DNA from 2 places in the Actinomadura fulvescens genome. Region 2 is predicted to be linked to the other one. Evidence: riboswitches for the same ligand, from Rfam matches in the RefSeq annotation. Region 2 holds a riboswitch; the other holds the start of a gene.

Region 1 (5,495 bases), on a different contig from region 2:
CCAACCGCGAGTTCCTCGCGCGCAAGGCCGTGGAACTGCTGCGCGGCGCGGGCGCCAGGAAGGTCTACCGGTTCGACTGGTCTCCGTTGCTGCTGCACGTCCATTCGACGATGCGGATGGGGCATTCGCCGGACGACTCCGTCCTCGACGCCACGGCCGAGGCCCGCTGGGTGCGCAGGCTCTACGTCGCCGACAACTGCGCGCTGGCCAACAGCCTCGGCGGGCCCAACCCGACCCTCACCACGCAGGCGCTGGCCACCCGGACGGCCGAGACCATCTTCACCACCTACTTCGGCGGCGATCCGTGGGTCGCCACTGAGGCGCCGGTGGTCTCGACCGACGTCCGCGTCAGCCGGGCCTTGGAGGAGTAGCCTCCGCCCCTCCTGCGTGGAAACTGGCGCCCAACGGAACGTAAGGCGCGGTGTGTCGCAGGGTCGCGCACAGCCGACGTTCGGTTTCCTCTCGCCCAAGGGGCCACGCCCAAGGCTCCACGCCAACGGTCTAACAGGTCCACAGGTCCGCGTCCGGCTCCGGGCGCTCTCGGGAGGAAACCATGTATCGCACGTCCCTGCTCGTCGCCGTGGCCGGCGCGGCTCTCGCCGGCATGGCGGGGTCGGCGACCGCCGACGGCCCCACGCTTCCGGGCAACGCGCGGCCGACCGTCGTCACCGTGTCCCCGGCCAAGATCAAGCCCGGTGACAAGGTGCGGGTGAAGGTGCGGTGCATGACCCATGTCGGGGGCAGGGCCGTGCTGAAGGTGTCCTCGCCCGCGTTCCCCACGGTCAAGGCCGTCCGGGAGCACACGTCGTTCAGCCCCCGGCTGGACCCCGCGATCAAGCCGGGGACCTACACCGTGCGGGGCTCCTGCAAGGCGCCGGGCGCGTTCGTGAAGAAGAACCCGTCCGCCGACGACACGCGGTTCACCGTCGTGGCGCCGCCCGCGCCGCCGCAGCAGCGGCGCGGCGCGCCGCCGCGCAAGTCGCCGGTGGCCGGCCGGACGAAGCAGACGCGCAAGGTGCCGGCGGGCGCGGCGGCGACGGGCTTCGGTGAGGTGCTGGTCGGTCGATGACGGGGTCTCGCTCACGCCGGCCCGGCCGGATCGGCGTCGCCGCCGTGGTCCTCGCCGGGACGGCGGGCGTGGGCACGACCTGGTGGGCGGTGACCCGGCCGGACGCCTCGCCGCGTCCCGTCGCTCCCGCGTCCGGGGCCGCCGCGCCCGCCAGGCCCGCGCCCGCCGCGACCGCCGCGCGGACACCGGCCGCGCGGCCGCCGGGCGACGGGGCGCGGCCGGTCAAGGTCGTGATCGACAGGCTCGGCGTGACCGCCCCGGTCGGCCCGGTGGGGCTGCGCCGCGACGGCAGCGTCCAGGTGCCGCCGCTCTCCCGGGTCCACGAAGTGGGCTGGTACCGGTACGGCCCGGTGCCGGGCGAACGCGGACCCGCCGTGCTCCTCGGTCACGTCGACTCCGGGCGCGGCGGGCCGGGCGTCTTCCACCGGGTGCGCACGCTGCGCCCGGGCGACACGGTGCGGGTGATCCGCGCGGACGGACGGTCCGTGCGGTTCCGGATCACCTCCGTCGAGGACGTCTCCAAGGACCGCTTCCCGACCGCCCGCGTGTACGGCGACCTGGACCATGCCGGCCTGCGCCTGATCACCTGCGGCGGGTCGTTCGACCGGGCCCGCCGCAGCTACACCCGCAACGTGATCGCCTGGGCCCGGCTCGCCGGGTCTCAGCCGTCGGAGGGCACCACCGGCAGATAGACCTGCCCGCCGGCGGCCTGGAACTCCGCGGCCTTCGCCCGCATGCCCGCGGCCAGCGCGTCGGACTCGCCGAGGCCCCGCTCGCCCGCGTACCGGCGCACGTCCTGCGTGATCTTCATCGAGCAGAAGTGCGGGCCGCACATCGAGCAGAAGTGCGCGGTCTTGGCCGGGGCGGCGGGCAGCGTCTCGTCGTGGAACGACCGCGCGGTGTCCGGGTCGAGCGAGAGGTCGAACTGGTCCTCCCAGCGGAACTCGAACCGGGCGTCCGACAGCGCGTCGTCCCAGGCCTGCGCGCCCGGGTGGCCCTTGGCCAGGTCGGCCGCGTGCGCCGCGATCTTGTAGGCGATCACGCCCGCCTTGACGTCGTCGCGGTCGGGCAGGCCGAGGTGCTCCTTGGGCGTGACGTAGCAGAGCATCGCGGTGCCGTACCAGCCGATCATCGCGGCGCCGATGGCCGAGGTGATGTGGTCGTAGCCGGGCGCGATATCGGTGGTCAGCGGGCCGAGCGTGTAGAACGGGGCCTCGTCGCACCACTCCTGCTGGCGGTCGACGTTCTCTTTGATTTTGTGCATCGGGATGTGGCCCGGGCCCTCGTTCATCACCTGGTTGTCGTACTCGGCCGCGATCTTCGTCAGCTCGCCCTGCGTCCGCAGCTCGGCGAACTGGGCCTCGTCGTTGGCGTCGTAGATGGAGCCGGGGCGCAGCCCGTCGCCGAGCGACCAGGTGATGTCGTACGCGGCGAAGATCTCGCAGAGCTCGCGGAAGCGGGTGTAGAGGAAGTTCTCCTCGTGGTGGGCCAGGCACCAGGCCGCCATGATCGACCCGCCCCGCGACACGATGCCGGTCTTGCGGCGCGCCGTCAGCGGCACGTACGACAGCAGCACGCCCGCGTGGATCGTCATGTAGTCGACGCCCTGCTCGGCCTGCTCGATCACGGTGTCGCGGAACACCTCGAAGCTCAGCGCCGCCGGGTCGCCGCCGGCCTTCTCCAGCGCCTGGTAGAGCGGCACCGTGCCGACCGGGACGGGGGAGTTGCGCAGGATCCACTCGCGCGTGGTGTGGATGTCGCGGCCCGTCGAGAGGTCCATGATGGTGTCGGCGCCCCAGCGGGTCGCCCACGTCATCTTCTCCACCTCGTCCTCGATGGAGGACGCCACCGCGGAGTTGCCGATGTTGGCGTTGACCTTCACCAGGAAGTTCTTACCGATGATCATCGGCTCGATCTCGGGATGGTTGACGTTGGCGGGCAGCACGGCCCGGCCCGCCGCGAGCTCGTCGCGGACGAACTCCGGCGCGACGCCCTCGCGCAGCGCCACGTACTCCATCTCGGACGTGATCTCGCCGCGCCGCGCGTAGGCGCGCTGCGTCACCGGCGTCCCGGTGCCCCTGCGCGGCCTGCGCGCCGGGAAGGCCGCCCGGTCACGCAACGGATCGGTGGACTTGCGGCCGTCGTCCTCGGGACGGTGGCCACGGCCCTCGTACTCGGCGGTGTCGCCGCGTTCGGCGATCCACGCCGAGCGCAGCGCGGGCAGTCCTCGCCGCACGTCGGTCTCGTACGCGGCGTCGGTGTACGGCCCCGAGGTGTCGTACAGCACCACGGTGTCGCCGTTGGTCAGCGGCACCTCGCGCATGGGGACCCGGATGTCCGGGCGCGAGCCTTGGAGGTAGGTCTTGCGGGCACGTGAAACAGTGGTGTCGTTCATGACGACTCGATCTCTCCCTACGCCGGCATTACCCGGTCAGGTTCCAGCGGTCGGCGGCCGTATCAGCCGCGATCTCAGCCCGGTTCGCCGGGCCCCCGCGATCTGTCGTGCCCGACGTTAACGCGCCGTCCCCCCGTTGCCGCAACCACCGCGGGTGATGTATGGCCCTACCGGCCGCGCGGGTGGAGCACGGCCTTGACGACGCCGTCGGCGCGCTGGTCGAAGCGCCTGTACAGGTCCGGCGCGTCGTCGAGCGGCGCGTGGTGGGTGACCACCACGCCCGGACGCGCCCGGCCGGAGATGACGAGGTCGCGCAGCGGGACGGTGTAGCGGCGGTCGTGCGTACGGCCGAAGCCGACGCGCACGCCCTTGCCGAACAGCGTGGCCCACGGCACGTCGATGCTGCCGTCGGCGTTTCCCGTTGGGGCGGGGGAGAGGTCCTTCTCGGCATAGACACCCGCGATGCCGAGCCGACCGGTGGGGTTGACCAGGCGCGCCAGGTCCGAGACGACCTGCCGCGGGTTCTCGCGAGAGGGGTCCGCACGGTCAACGGCTTGGAAGCCGACCGCGTCGATCCCGCACCGGACGCCGTCGAGGCCCTCCTCACCGGCGGGCGGCCGCCGCAGCTCCTTGATGCGCTCGACGGGATCGCCGTCGCGCAGGTCGACCGGGATCGTGTCGATCCGCTCGGCGAGCGCGAGCCGCTCGGGGACGTGGTCGACCACGTACACCTCGGCCGCGCCCCTCAGCCGCGCGCTGTAGGCGGCCAGCAGGCCGATGGTGCCCGCCCCGAAGACCGCGACCGTGTCGGCGGGGCCGACGCCCGCCAGTTCGGTCGCGTGCCAGCCCGTGACGAACGCGTCCGCCAGCATGAGGAAGTCGTCCTCGCGGTCGTCCCCCGGCTCGCCGGGCAACCGCACGCAGTTGGCGTCGGCGTAGGGCACGCGCAGCAGCTCGGCCTGGGCTCCCCGGTAAGGCCCCATGCCCGCGTACCCGTAGGCCGCGCCGAATCCACCGGGCCGTACGCGCATGCAGGCCGCCGAGTAGCCGCGGGCGCAGTTCACGCAGACCCCGCAGTAGAGATGGGTCGGGATCACCACCCGGTCGCCGCGCCTCACCAGGTCGACGGCGGCCCCGGTCTCCTCGACGACGCCGATGGGCTCGTGCCCGAGGACCAGGCCCGGCTCCGCGCCCGTACGCCCGTCGTACATGTGCAGGTCGGTCCCGCAGATCGCGCTGGACGTGACGCGCACCAGCGCGTCCGACGGCTCCTCGACCGCCGCGTCGGCGACGTCGTGCACGCCGACCCGCCGGACCTCCTCGTAGACGACGGCCTTCATCCGCGACTCATGCCCGCGCACACCGGCCTGAAGGCCATGGGGAGGTTCCGTTACGGTATGGAACGTGGTGATCGTGCGCCGGATGCGGCCAGAGGTGACGGACGGCCTGATCGCGGCCGTCCTGGCGGGAGCCGCGCTGGCGGTGACGCTGGCCTGGCCGGAGGAGCGGACCCTGGACCCCGGGGGAGCGCTGCTGCTCGTCGTCCTCCACGCGCCGCTCGCGTGGCGGAGGCGATGGCCCGGTGCGGTGCTGCTGGCCTTCGCCGCCCTGGTGCTGCCCTTCCACGTCCTGGGCTACCAGCACCACGCGGTCGTGCCCGCCACGGTCCTCGCGCTGTTCACCTACGCGTTCCTGGGCCGCAGGGTGCGGGCCGTCCTCATGACGGTGTGCGCGATCCTGGCGGTCTGCGCGGTCACCTTCGCGATGCGCGCGAGCGAGCGCAGCGGCCTGGAGCAGATCGGCGCGCTGGAGGCCGTTGTCGCCGTGATCATCGCGATCCAGGCATGGCGGGTGCACCGGGCGCGGGTCGCGGCGATCACCGAACGGGCCGAGCGCGCCGAGCGCACCCGCGAGGAGGAGGCGCTGCGGCGCGTCGCCGAGGAGCGCCTGCGCATCGCCCGCGACCTGCACGACCTGCTCGCGCACACCATCACCGTGATCGGCGTGCAGGCCGCGGCCGCCGGGCACCAG
Region 2 (5,495 bases):
ACAACGAGCGGAATCCCGCCACCACGCCGGTCACCACCCGGGACAGGTCGAACGACTCCATGGTCACGGCGAGCTCGTCGGCGCCCGCCCGCGACCCCAGCAGCAGGTGCTCCACCAGGCGCCCGAGTGACTGGGCGCGTTCGGCGATCGTGGCCACGGCGGACCGGCGGTCGGCGTCGGCGAGCTCGTCCCACCGGTTGACCAGCGTGCTCGCGAAGCCCTGGACGACGGTGATCGGGGTCCGGAGCTCATGGCTGGTGGTCGCCAGGAAGAGATCCTTGGCCTCCTCCAGCGCCTTGGCGGCACTGACGTCGCGGAAGTCGACCACGAGCTCGCCGGTCTCCTCGATCTCCGCCGAGAGCACGTTCAGCCAGATGCCCGATTCCCACTGGAAGGTCAGCATCTCGCCGGGCTCGGGCTTCTCGAACGGCAGCCGATGCCCGATCACGTGCTCGGCGGGCAGCCCGGTGAGCACGTGCGCGGCCGGGTTCCACTGGCGTACGGTGCCGTCGCGGTCGAGCACGGCGATGCCGTCCGCGCTGGAGTCGATGACCGCGCGCTCGTGCGCGCGCTGCCGCACGACCTCGGCGTACGCCACGGCGTTGCCGACCGCCACGCCCGCGTGCCCGGCGAGCAACTCCAGAAGCTCCAGCTCGGTATGGCCGATCTTGCGCCCGGAGAACAGCGCGTAGAGCGCCCCGTACGGCTGGTTCTGCAGGAACGACAGGCCCAGCGCGATCGTGTGCAACCCCGGCAGTTCGGACCAGACGAGATCGCCGAGCCGCCGCTCGCCGGTCGCCAGCATCACGGTCTTGCCCGACCGGAGCAGCTCGCCGACCAGGCTGGAGCGCAGGTCGGCCGAGGCGCCCCGCATGTGGTCGGGCAGCCCGTACATGCTCACCAGGCGCAGCCGCTCGTCGTCGATCCGGACGAAGCCGCCCGCGTCGGCGCCGGTCAGCTCGATCAGCGCGGCGGTGATCCGGTCGAGCACCACGTCGAGGTCGAGCTCGGCGTTGAGGTCGGCGACGATGTCGTTCAGCCGCCGGACGAGCCGCGCGCGTTCGGCCATGTGGTGCTGGGCGACCTCGTCCTCCTCGACCGGGTGGTAGACGCCGACCCAGCCGAGGAGCGCGCCGTCCCGGTCCTGCAGCGCGCTGGTGTCGATGCGGACGTCGATCAGGCTCCCGTCGCGGTGGAACCGGCGGGTGGCGATCGAGATCCGCCCGCTGTCGCCCTCGCCCGCACGCCGCGTCAGCAGCCGTTCCTGGACGGCGTTGTGCTCGGCCTTGAGCTCGTCCGGCACGATCGGCGGCACCCGGCCGAGCACCTCGTCGGCCCGCCAGCCGAACATCCGCTCGGCGGCCGGGTTCCACACCGTGACCCGGAACGAGTGGTCCACGGCCACGATCGCGTCGGCCGCGCACTCGATGACCGCGCGGAGGATCGGGTCGTGGACCGAAAGCTGCACGTCTGTATCGTGCCACCGGATCTTGCGGCGGCGCCGGGCAACCACCGCCGAAACGTTTCCACCTCCCGGCGGAATCACCCGCAAACCTTCGTCGTCCGGACGTTCAGACGGCAGCAGAGTCGATCTTGCCGTCAGATCGTCCGCCGCCGTCCCCGCCCGGCGCGAACCGGCCGATGACGAGCGCGGCGAGCCCTGCGACGAGGAACGACAGCAGCGAGGCGCTCATCCAGCTCTGCGTGCTGAAGCCGACCGCCTCCTGCACGTCCTGCCAGAAGCCCGCCCACCAGCTCACCGTGCCGGGGTTGATCAGCTGGTACGTGACGAAGCCGACCGCCCAGGCGACGATCATCCCCCAGCGCGACGGCGCCGACACCGACATGTCCCACGTGCCCCGCTTCCCCGCGCCGAGGAAGAAGTCCACGGCCAGCACGCCCAGCATGGGCACGAACACCGAGCCGATCAGGGACAGGAAGCTGGCGTAGTCGCCGATGTCCAGCAGCAGGGCCAGACCGGTGATCAGCGCGCCGAGCGCGATCGACAGCACCCGCCGGTCGGCGCGCGGCACCAGGTTCTGGATGGAGACGGCGGTGGAGTAGACGTTGGCGAACGACTGGTCGGCCTCGCGCAGCACGAAGACCGCGAAGAACAGCACGCCCAGCGTCACGCCCAGGAACGGGTCGAAGACCTTGGTCGAGTCGCCGGCGACCAGGGCCAGTGCCAGCAGGCCGAGAATGTAGGCGAAGATCTGGGTCGCCGAGTAGCCCACGGCCGCCGCGCCGAACGCCCCGCGGGCACTGCGCGCGTGCCGGGTGTAGTCGGCCGCCACCGGCACCCACGAGATCGAGACGGCCAGCGCCGCGTCGGCGCCGATCCAGAACCCGCCCCACGACCCCTCGGTCAGGTCCGGCAGCGGCTCGCGCAGCAACTGGACGTAGAAGTAGACCAGCGCGATCATCACCGCGGCCGTCACGTACCGGCGCAGCATCCGGACCGAGCCGAGCGGCCAGATGGTCAGGACCGTGGTGAGCACGCCAGCCGCGATCACGTACGTCCAGCGCGGCACCCCATCCCACAACGCCCGCGCCGCGTCCGCGATGACGATCAGCTCGAACGTGCCCCAGCCGATGAGCTGGGCGATGTTGAGCGCGGTCGGCACGTACGACAGCCGCGCGCCGAACAGCCCCCGCAGCAACACCATCGCGGGCTTGCCGGTGACAGCGCCCGGCGCCGCGGCCAGGCCCAGCATCAGCCCGCCGATCGCCGTACCGACGACCATCGCGACGATGCCCGCCACGATGGACAGCCCCGGCTTGCCGTCGGCGTCCGGGGCTAGCACGGTGTAGGCGCCGGAGAACGCGAACAGGCTGACCCCGAGATTGGCCCAGAAGGCGCCCTGGTCCCAGAAGCTGAGGACCTTGGGCGCGGGCTCGTCCAGGGTGTACGGGACCTCGTTGCGAGGGCGTTCTTTTATGGCAGACGTCATCGTGACACGCTCCCTACGCCGGCATTACCCGGACAGGTTCATGCGGTCGGCGACGCCTGTGCCATGTCGCCCTCTCAGCCCGGTCGGCCCGAGCTCCCGCGGTGGGGTTGGCCTTGAACGGGACGAATCGTACATCGAGGAGCGTAAGTCCGCGAGACCTCAGGCCACGTGCGGCGGCCCGTCCGCACCGCCCTCCATCGGGCGTCCCGCCTCGGCCCAGCGTTTCATGCCCCCGTCGACGTTCTTGGCCAGCCAGCCCGCCTGGTTGAGCGCGACGGTCACCTGAGCGGAACGCGCCCCCGACCGGCAGATCACGTACACGTCCTGGTCACGCGGAATCTCCCCGGCACGGTCACTCAGCTCGGCCATCGAGATGTGCGCGGCCCCCGGCGCGTGCCCGGCGTCCCACTCGTACTGCTCACGGACGTCGAGAAGGTATGCGCCCTGCGGTACGTCGGCCGCGTCCACGGCCGGGACGTCATCCCCGAAAATCATCACGCCTCCATGGAACCGCGCGAGACCCGCCCGCGTCGAATCACCCATGCGGTATCGGACGCTCCTTTTCATGACGCCCGGCCTAGCCATGGTCATGGCGGTGGCGGCCTGCGGCTCCGAACGCCCCTCCACCAGCTCTGGCGAGTCCTCACCCACAACGTCGGTCTCCCCCTCCGCCAGCGCCAAAGAAACGCTGACCGTACGGGTCAAGCCATCCGCCAAGGCCCCCGCCAAGACCTGGACCCTGACCTGCGACCCGGTCGGAGGCGATCATCCGAAGGCGGCCCAGGCCTGCGCGGCCGTCGCCAAGGTCAAGGACCCCTTCCAGCCCCCGCCCACCGGCCAGATCTGCACGAAGATCTACGGCGGCCCCCAGGTCGCCACCGTGACGGGTACGTGGCAGGGCAAGCCGGTCGAAGCCAGGTTCACCCGTGCTGACGGCTGCGAGCTCCACCGCTGGCAGAAGCTGGCCCCGCTCTTCGGCGACAGCCCCCAAGCCAACTGACACCAACCCCGTCAGCCGCCCGCCACCCCGCGAAGCCCTGCCCACCGAGCCCCGCCTACCTCCCAGCGTCTGCCGCGCACCGCCCGGCTCGCGTCGTCTGCCGCGCACCGCCTGGCTCGCGTCGTCTGGCTCGCGTCGTCTGGCTTGCGGTGTCCTTCGTCCTTCTCCGCGGCGGGTGTCTCGCGTTCGGTTATTTGAGGAGGCGCGACATGCGGCGGTCCGCCAGGGGCTTGCCGCCGGTCTGGCAGGTGGCGCAGTACTGCAGGGAGGAGTCGGCGAACGAGACCTCGCGGACCGTGTCGCCGCACACGGGGCATTTCTCGCCGGTACGGCCGTGTACGCGCAGGCCCGTCTTCTTCTCGCCCTTCAGATCCTGGGCCTCCAGGCCGCGTGAGCGCTCGACGGCGTCCCGCAGCGTGGTGACGATCGTGTCGTGGAGGGTCGCGATGTCCTCGTCGGTGAGCGAGGAGGCGATCTTGAACGGGGACATCCTGGCCGCGTGCAGTACCTCGTCGGAGTAGGCGTTGCCGATTCCGGCGATGATCTTCTGGTCGCGCAGCAGCCCCTTGATCTGGGTGCGCCGGCCCTTGACGATCTCGCCCAGCGCGGCGGGCGTGAACGCCTCGTCGAGCGGATCGGGCCCAAGCGCGGCTACGCCGGGAACGTCTTCCGGTTTTCGCACCAGGTAGACGGCCAGGCCCTTCTTCGTTCCCGCCTCGGTGAGGTCGAAGCCGGAGCCGTCGTCCAGGTGCGCGCGCAAGGCCAGCGGGTTCTTACCCCCGGGGCGTACCGGCCTGGTGGGGATCTCGTCCCGCCACCGCAACCACCCCGCCCTGGCCAGGTGAACGACCAGGTGGAGACCGTCGATGTCGAAGTCGAGGAACTTGCCGTGCCGGGCGACGCCGGTGACGCTCAGCCCGCCGAGCGCGGTGATCGGCGGGTCGTACGTCTTGAGCGCGGAGATGGCGAGAACATCGACACGGGCGACCGCATGGCCGACCGCGCGCTCTCGCAGGAAGGTGGCGAGTGCCTCCACCTCAGGTAGCTCAGGCATGTCTCCAGTATCCGTGACATCCGCTGTCCACAGGCCTGTGGATTCCTGTGGACAACACTGTGTGAAACTCGCGATCAACCATGGCGCGGGTGGTTTCCGAGGGCGACACCTCTACGAACACCACCCGAAAACGCCGGAAGATCGCAACAAGCGCTCCTGACAACCTGTGGATAACCAGGGGCGGCGGGAGCCGTTTCCCTGAGCTCGGCCATACCCCGCCTCCCACGGCGCGAGGCAGCGTGGCTGTGACGCGCATCTCGAAATAACCCCTAGGGGGTAGGGGTTGAAACGCTCATCGGGTTATGGCACGATGAGGATCACGAGATACCCCCCTAGGGTAATAGCACGAAGGAGCTGACGACGATGAGCACCGCCACTTACACCGTCACCGGGATGACCTGCGGCCACTGCGTCGGTTCGGTCAAGGAGGAGGTCGGTCAGGTCGCCGGGGTCACCGCCGTCGACGTCGATCTCAAGACCGGCCAGGTGA

What was found. Region 2 has a riboswitch for thiamine pyrophosphate ahead of ABD333_RS29860 (purine-cytosine permease family protein). Riboswitches for the same ligand answer to the same signal wherever they lie in the genome.
Region 1: another riboswitch for thiamine pyrophosphate. It lies ahead of thiC (phosphomethylpyrimidine synthase ThiC); the one in region 2 lies ahead of ABD333_RS29860 (purine-cytosine permease family protein).

What each region holds. Positions count from the first base shown of each region.
Region 1 covers NZ_BAAATD010000003.1:549,746-555,240, reverse strand. Annotated here, with positions in the region: gene ABD333_RS14645 (GMC family oxidoreductase N-terminal domain-containing protein) at 1-371, shown strand, start outside; gene ABD333_RS14640 (hypothetical protein) at 554-1,069, shown strand; gene ABD333_RS14635 (class F sortase) at 1,066-1,761, shown strand; gene thiC (phosphomethylpyrimidine synthase ThiC) at 1,731-3,464, opposite strand; TPP riboswitch at 3,460-3,573, opposite strand; gene ABD333_RS14625 (glutathione-independent formaldehyde dehydrogenase) at 3,632-4,804, opposite strand; gene ABD333_RS14620 (sensor histidine kinase) at 4,869-5,495, shown strand, end outside.
Region 2 covers NZ_BAAATD010000009.1:16,653-22,147, forward strand. Annotated here, with positions in the region: gene ABD333_RS29855 (sensor histidine kinase) at 1-1,468, opposite strand, end outside; gene ABD333_RS29860 (purine-cytosine permease family protein) at 1,572-2,951, opposite strand; TPP riboswitch at 2,944-3,061, opposite strand; gene ABD333_RS29865 (rhodanese-like domain-containing protein) at 3,111-3,443, opposite strand; gene ABD333_RS29870 (SSI family serine proteinase inhibitor) at 3,517-3,951, shown strand; gene ABD333_RS29875 (Fpg/Nei family DNA glycosylase) at 4,142-5,005, opposite strand; gene ABD333_RS29880 (heavy-metal-associated domain-containing protein) at 5,369-5,495, shown strand, end outside.